Regions from separate parts of the Kitasatospora sp. NPDC058048 genome, predicted to be linked through region 2. Evidence: riboswitches for the same ligand, from Rfam matches in the RefSeq annotation. Region 2 holds a riboswitch; each other region holds the start of a gene.
What was found. A riboswitch is a leader RNA that binds a small molecule or an ion and turns the genes downstream of it on or off. The one in region 2 is predicted to bind thiamine pyrophosphate.
Positions count from the first base shown of each region.

Region 1 (2,256 bases), on a different contig from region 2:
GAAGCCGGAGAACACGACGTCGTGCTGGCCGGATATCGTCACCGGCTGCCGCAGCGGTCCGGCGATGACCGGGAAGGTCGACGTCCTGCCCGGAAGGGACGGCAGCTTGCCGATGCGGCCGGTGCCGCGGAAGGTGATCGGCTTGCCGGGCTCGCCGGAGCGCCGGACGGTCACGTCCTCGGGGTAGGTGCCGGGCGCGACCTCCACGGTCTGGCCCGGCAGTACCCGGTCGGCGGCGGCCTGGACGGTGCAGAGCGGCTGGGCCTGGGTGCCCGGGCCGCTGTCCTTGCAGAGACCGCCCTGGACGTAGAGGACGGCGGCCGGCTCGGCCGCGGCCGCGGGCAGTGGCAGGCCCACCACCGCGGAGACCACGGCGGCGCTCAGGCCGGCCGCGTGACGGATGCGCACGGTGCATTTCCCCCAAAAGTTGTCAAAGCCGTGAAACCCCTGAGCGGGCGCCGATCCGGTTGGGCCGTGCACGCCCTGATGGAGTGTCTGCGGAGTATCGGTGAGCATTATGGGGGCGGGGTGGGACAGGTCCGGCCGCGGGGCCCGGTCGGTGCGGCCGACCGGGCAGGGTGGGGCGCTCTGGACCTGCGGCGATCGGCTCGCTACGGTGTTGGGCGTCGTGTGCAGGCAACACCGCCTGCGACGCGGGAGCTCGGAGCACCGGGCTGAGAGGACGCTGACCGGGACGTCGACGGACGGACCGACGGCTGCGTCGACCGCAGGAACCTGACCGGGTAATGCCGGCGTAGGGAGTAGAGGTCAGATGACCACGTTCGAAGCACAGCCGCAGTCTGCCCAGGGCGCCCCCAGCAGCGAGCGCACCGGCTACCCGACCCCGGCCTGGCGCAAGGCCTACCGCGAGGGGTCGCGCCCCGACCTGCGCGTTCCGTACCGCGAGGTGCGGCTCAGCAACGGCGGGTCCGTCCCGCTGTACGACACCTCCGGCCCGTACACCGACCCGTCCTTCGAGCCCGATGTGCGGCGCGGCCTGCCCGCCCTGCGGGACGCCTGGATCCGCCAGCGCGGCGACGTCGAGGAGTACGACGGCCGCGAGCCGCGCCCCGAGGACGACGGGATCAAGCACACCTCGCCGCGCGGCGGGAACCTGCGCAACCTGGACGCCGTCTTCCCCGGTCGGCCGCGTCGCCCGCTGCGTGGCCGCGATGGCGCCGCCGTCACCCAACTCGCTTACGCCAAGCGGGGCGTGGTGACGCCGGAGATGGAGTTCGTGGCGCTGCGCGAGGGTCTGGCGCCGGAGTACGTGCGCGCCGAGGTGGCCCGCGGCCGGGCCGTCATCCCGGTCAACGTGAACCACCCGGAGGTGGAGCCGGCCGTCATCGGCACCAACTTCCTGGTGAAGATCAACGCCAACATCGGCAACTCCGCCGTGACCTCCTCGATCGAGGAGGAGGTGGAGAAGATGACCTGGGCCACCCGCTGGGGCGCGGACACCGTCATGGACCTCTCCACCGGCCGCAACATCCACACCACCCGTGAGTGGATCCTGCGCAACTCCCCGGTGCCGATCGGCACCGTGCCGCTCTACCAGGCCCTGGAGAAGGTGGACGGCAGGGCCGAGGAGCTGAGCTGGGAGGTCTACCGGGACACGATCGTCGAGCAGTGCGAGCAGGGCGTCGACTACATGACCGTCCACGCCGGCGTGCTGCTGCGCTACGTCCCGCTCACCGCGCGCCGCAAGACCGGCATCGTCTCGCGCGGCGGCTCGATCATGGCGGCCTGGTGTCTGGCCCACCACCAGGAGAACTTCCTCTACACCAACTTCGAGGAGCTCTGCGAGATCCTCGCGAGCTACGACGTCACCTTCTCGCTCGGCGACGGCCTGCGCCCGGGCTCGATCGCGGACGCCAACGACGAGGCGCAGTTCGCCGAGCTGAAGACCCTCGGCGAGCTCGGCCGGATCGCCCGCGAGCACGACGTCCAGGTGATGATCGAGGGCCCGGGCCACGTCCCGATGAACAAGATCAAGGAGAACATGGATCTCCAGAAGGAGATCTGCGACGAGGCGCCGTTCTACACCCTCGGCCCGCTGACCACGGACGTCGCCCCCGGCTACGACCACATCACCTCGGGCATCGGCGCGGCGATGATCGCCTGGTGGGGCACCGCGATGCTCTGCTACGTGACGCCCAAGGAGCACCTGGGCCTGCCCAACCGGGACGACGTCAAGACCGGTGTGATCACCTACAAGATCGCCGCCCACGCCGCCGACCTGGCCAAGGGCCACCC
Region 1 covers NZ_JBHVRT010000035.1:70,546-72,801, reverse strand. Annotated here, with positions in the region: gene ACFVVA_RS30705 (PKD domain-containing protein) at 1-408, opposite strand, end outside; TPP riboswitch at 644-778, shown strand; gene thiC (phosphomethylpyrimidine synthase ThiC) at 773-2,256, shown strand, end outside.
Region 1: another riboswitch for thiamine pyrophosphate. It lies ahead of thiC (phosphomethylpyrimidine synthase ThiC); the one in region 2 lies ahead of ACFVVA_RS13130 (purine-cytosine permease family protein).

Region 2 (2,256 bases):
CTCCTGCGGGGTGAAGTGCAGCGACTCCTGGGCCGAGGTCCAGAAGTCCGTCCACCAGCCGGCCACCTTGGTCGGCGCGATGAACTGGTAGACCGCGAAGCCCAGGGCCCACGGCAGCAGCATCGGCCAGCGGGACGGCGCGTCGGCGGAGAGGTCCCAGCCGCGCCGCCCGGCGCCGAGGAAGTAGTCCACCACGAGCACCGCCAGCAGCGGCACGAACACCGAGCCGATCAGACCGAGGAAGCCGTAGTAGGTGTCGGTGAACTCGTCGATCCGCAGCGCCAGCACGGTGATCAGCACGCCGATCGTGCCGGAGAGCACCCGGCGGTCCACCTTCGGCAGCAGGTTCTGCACCGACATCGCCGTCGAGTACACGTTGGCGAAGGACTGGTCCGTCTCGCGCAGCACCAGCACCAGCAGGAACAGCCAGCCGGCCCAGACCCCGAGGAAGGAGTCGAAGATCCGGTTCGGATCGCCGTCCGACTGCAGCAGCGCCATCAGGCCGAGCACGTAGCACCAGACCTGGGCGATCGTGTAGCCGGAGAAGCTGCCCCAGAACGCCGAGCGCGGGGTGCGCGAGTGCCGGGTGTAGTCGGCGGCCAGCGGGACGAAGGAGACCGACACCGCGATCATCGCGTCGGTGGCGCCCAGGAAGCCGTGCCAGTTGCCCGCCCCCGGGTCCGGCACGCCCTGGCGGCCCAGCTGGACGGTGAAGTACACCATCGCCACCGCGACCGCCCCGGCCACGAAGCGGCGCAGCACCGCGATCGAGCCCAGCGGCCAGATCGTCAGCGCCGTGGTCAGCGCGCCCGCGAGCAGGACGAACAGCCAGCGGTAGCCGGTGGTGTGCGCGACGGTCTGCGCGCCCGCCGAGATGGTCAGCAGCTCGAACACGCCCCAGCCGATGCACTGCACGATGTTCAGCACCGTCGGCAGGTACGACAGCCGGGTGCCGAACAGCCCGCGCAGGTTCGCCATCGCGGGGGCGCCGGTGCGGGCGCCGATCAGCGAGGCCACGCCGAGCATCGCGGTGCCGACCGCCGTACCGACCGTGATCGCGGTCACCGCGGCGGCGAGCGACAGCTCGCTGCCGGGGGCGCCGAGCACGGTGGCGGCGGTGGAGAAGCCGATCAGGCTGACGCCCAGGTTCATCCAGAGCGCGAAGTGGTCCCGGAAGCGCAGCGTGCGCGGCGGCTCGGTGTCCAGCACCAGGGGCGCTTCGACGTGCTCGGGGCGCTCCAGGAGGGCGGTCGCGCCCGCGGCGGAGGCGTCCGCGCCGGGGGCGGGAACGTTCGCGCCCGAAGAAGAGGATGGCGAAGCAGGCGGCATGGCCGATACTCCCTACGCCGGCATTACCCGGACAGGTTCCGGCGGTCAGCGCCCCCTCGACCGTCCGTCACTCGTGTGGCGTACGGTCGACATGCGCACTCTCAGCCTGGTGGGTCCAAGCTCCCGCGTGTCAGTTTGGAGCGACAGGCTAACCGGCACGGGGGCGATCGCCCAAGGCCGAGGGTGCGCGGTCCGCATCGCGGGACGCCCGGCGGGGGAGGGGAGCCTCGGCCGTCGGTACCGGCGTCGGTGCCGGTGTCGGTGCCGGTGTCGGGTGCCGGCGTCTGCGTCGGCTAAGGATTCTTATGAGTTCTTCAGAGGGGTCCTTACGGCAATCGAATCGACAGTGCGAAAAACTATGGTCCTTGGTTCTGCCAGCTATGGAGGTCGTCCGTGAGCACCGAGCGCGAGGTTGGGCCCACCGGGCCGCAGGGGGAGCAGCCCGCCGGGCCGGGGGCGGCCGAGTCCGCTTCCGAAGGCCCCGCTCAGGGTGGGCACCAGCCGACCATGGCCTTCCGGCGGGTGCCCGAACCGGAGTCGGGCGCCGTCGAGGCCGCCCCCGTCGAGGCGGCGCCGCCCGTCGACGCCGTCGCGGCCGAGGGTGTCCCGGCCGAGGGTGTCCCGGCCGAGGGCGGGCACAAGCCCACCGTCGCCTTCACCAAGGTGCCCGCACCGGAGGCCCCCGCGGCCCCCGCGGCGCCCGCCGCCGAGCAGCCGGCCGTCGACCCGGCCACCGGCTACATCGACGCGCCGCCGCCGGTCCTGCCGCCCGCCCCGCAGGCTCCGGTGGCCCCGGCCGCCGCGCCCGCCCCGGCCGCCGCGTCCGCCCCGGCGCTGCCGCCGACGGCCGACAACCCGTACGCCACCCCGACCCACGGCGTCCCGGCGGCCGGCCCGCACGAGGGCTACGGCGCCGCTCCGGCCGTG
Region 2 covers NZ_JBHVRT010000010.1:8,979-11,234, forward strand. Annotated here, with positions in the region: gene ACFVVA_RS13130 (purine-cytosine permease family protein) at 1-1,329, opposite strand, end outside; TPP riboswitch at 1,322-1,466, opposite strand; gene ACFVVA_RS13135 (S1C family serine protease) at 1,723-2,256, shown strand, end outside.

Region 3 (2,256 bases), on a different contig from region 2:
AGGCGGCCATCGCCGAGCCGACCTCCGTCGGCAGCGCGCCGGGCAGCGGCGCCGGGCCGGCCTCGACCACGGTCACCTCGCAGCCCGCCGCTCGGGCCGCGGTGGACACCTCGGCGCCGATCCAGCCCGCGCCGACCAGTACCAGCCGCAGCCCGGGGCGCAGCAGCGCGCGCAGCGCCAGGGCGTCGTCCAGGGTGTGCAGCAGGTGCGCGCGCTCGGCGCCGGGCAGGGCCCGCGGGACGGCGCCGGTGGCGATCACCAGCGAGCCGTACGGGAGGTCGCCGCCGTCGGTGTGCAGCACGCCGGGGGTCAGGCCGGTGGCCCGGCGGCCGGTGAGCAGCTCGATGCCGAGCTGCCCGTAGTCGATGTCCAGGGCGGTGGAGTCGGCCTTGCCGAGCAGCACGTCCTTGGAGAGCGGCGGCCGGTCGTACGGCGCGTGCGGCTCCTCGCCGACCAGCGCGATCGGCCCCTGCCGGCCGCCCTGCCGCAGCTTGAGGGCGCACTGCGCCCCGGCCAGCCCGGCTCCGACGACGACCACCCGATCCGTTCCGCTCAGCTCTGCCACGCCCGTCACTGTACTCAGCGCGACGCGGCGGCCTGCGGGCCGTCCGCCCGCTGTACGGGCCTTCGGCCGGGCCGACCCCCGGCGTTAAGGTGGGGGCACCACACGGGAGCCTGGCGCACCGGGCTGAGAGGCGGGCTGGCACGGCCTGCGACCGTCCGAACCTGATCCGGGTCATACCGGCGAAGGGAGAAGAGCAGCTTTGTCACGCTTGCCATCAGGCGCCCACGCCGACGTGCTGGTGATCGGCGGGGGCGTCATCGGCCTCGCCGTCGCCTGGCGCGCCGCGCAGCGCGGGCTGCGGAACGTGATCGTGGTCGACCCCTCCCCCGGCGGCGGGGCCGCCGGGGTCGCGGCCGGGATGCTCGCCCCGGTCACCGAGCTGCAGTACGGCGAGGAGCCGCTGCTCCGCCTCGGGATGGCCTCGAACGAGCGGTACGCGGCCTTCGCCGCCGAGCTCTCCGAGGCGAGCGGCGGCCGGGACACCGGCTACCGCCGCTGCGGCACCGTCGCCGTGGCGCTGGACTCCGACGACCGCGAGGAACTGCGCGAGCTGCACGCCTTCCACCAGCGGCTCGGTCTGGACTCGACCTGGCTGACCGGCCGGGAGGCCCGCAGGCTGGAGCCGATGCTCGCCCCCGGCGTGCGCGGCGGCCTGCACGTCGCGGACGACCACCAGGTGGACCCCCGGCGCCTGCTCACCGCCCTGGCCGCCGCCTGCGAGAACGCGAACGTCCTGCTGCACCGCGCCGAGGCCGTCGAGCTGCTGGTCGAGGGCGGCCGCGCGACCGGTGCCCGGCTCTCGACCGGGGAACGGGTGGGCGCCGGGCAGGTCGTCCTCGCCGCAGGGCCGCACAGCCACCGGCTGCCCGGCCTGCCCGACGGTGTGCTGCCCGCGATCCGCCCGGTGAAGGGGCAGGTGCTGCGGCTGCACGTCCCGGACGCCTACCGCCCGTTCCTGTCCCGCAACGTCCGCGCCGTGGTCCGCGGCCGGCACCTGTACCTGGTGCCCCGGGAGAACGGCGAGCTGGTGGTCGGCGCGACCACCGAGGAGCAGGGCTACGACACCACCGTCACCGCCGGCGGGGTGTACGAACTCCTGCGCGACGCCCACGAGTTGGTCCCGGGAATCACCGAACTCCCGCTGCTGGAGACCTCCGCCGGGCTGCGCCCCGGATCGCCGGACAACGCCCCGCTGCTCGGCCCGACGTCACTGCCCGGGCTGGTCGCCGCCACCGGCCACTACCGCAACGGCGTGCTGCTCACCCCGGTGACCGCCGACCTGGTCTCCGAGTACCTGGCCACCGGTGAAGTCCCCGAAACGGCAAGGCCGTTCACGCCCCTGCGCTTCTCCCCCGAACCCCCCGCTGCGAAGGCCTCCGCATGACCGAGATCGCCCCGAACGAGATCGCCCTGACCGTCAACGGCGAGCCCCGCCGGGTGTCCGCCACGACCACCCTCGCCGAGGTGGTGGCCGCCGTCAGCGCCGCCAACACCGGTGTCGCCGCCGCGCTCAACGAGGCCGTGGTGCCCCGCGGTTCGTGGCCCGGGACGGCGCTGGCCGGCGGCGACCGGATCGAGATCCTCACCGCCGTGCAGGGAGGCTGAACCATGGCCGACGACCTTCTGACCATCGCCGGGACGGCCTTCTCCTCCCGGCTGATCATGGGCACCGGGGGCGCCCCCAGCCTGGA
Region 3 covers NZ_JBHVRT010000047.1:12,788-15,043, reverse strand. Annotated here, with positions in the region: gene ACFVVA_RS35280 (NAD(P)/FAD-dependent oxidoreductase) at 1-574, opposite strand, end outside; TPP riboswitch at 658-770, shown strand; gene thiO (glycine oxidase ThiO) at 774-1,949, shown strand; gene thiS (sulfur carrier protein ThiS) at 1,946-2,170, shown strand; gene ACFVVA_RS35265 (thiazole synthase) at 2,174-2,256, shown strand, end outside.
Region 3: another riboswitch for thiamine pyrophosphate. It lies ahead of thiO (glycine oxidase ThiO); the one in region 2 lies ahead of ACFVVA_RS13130 (purine-cytosine permease family protein).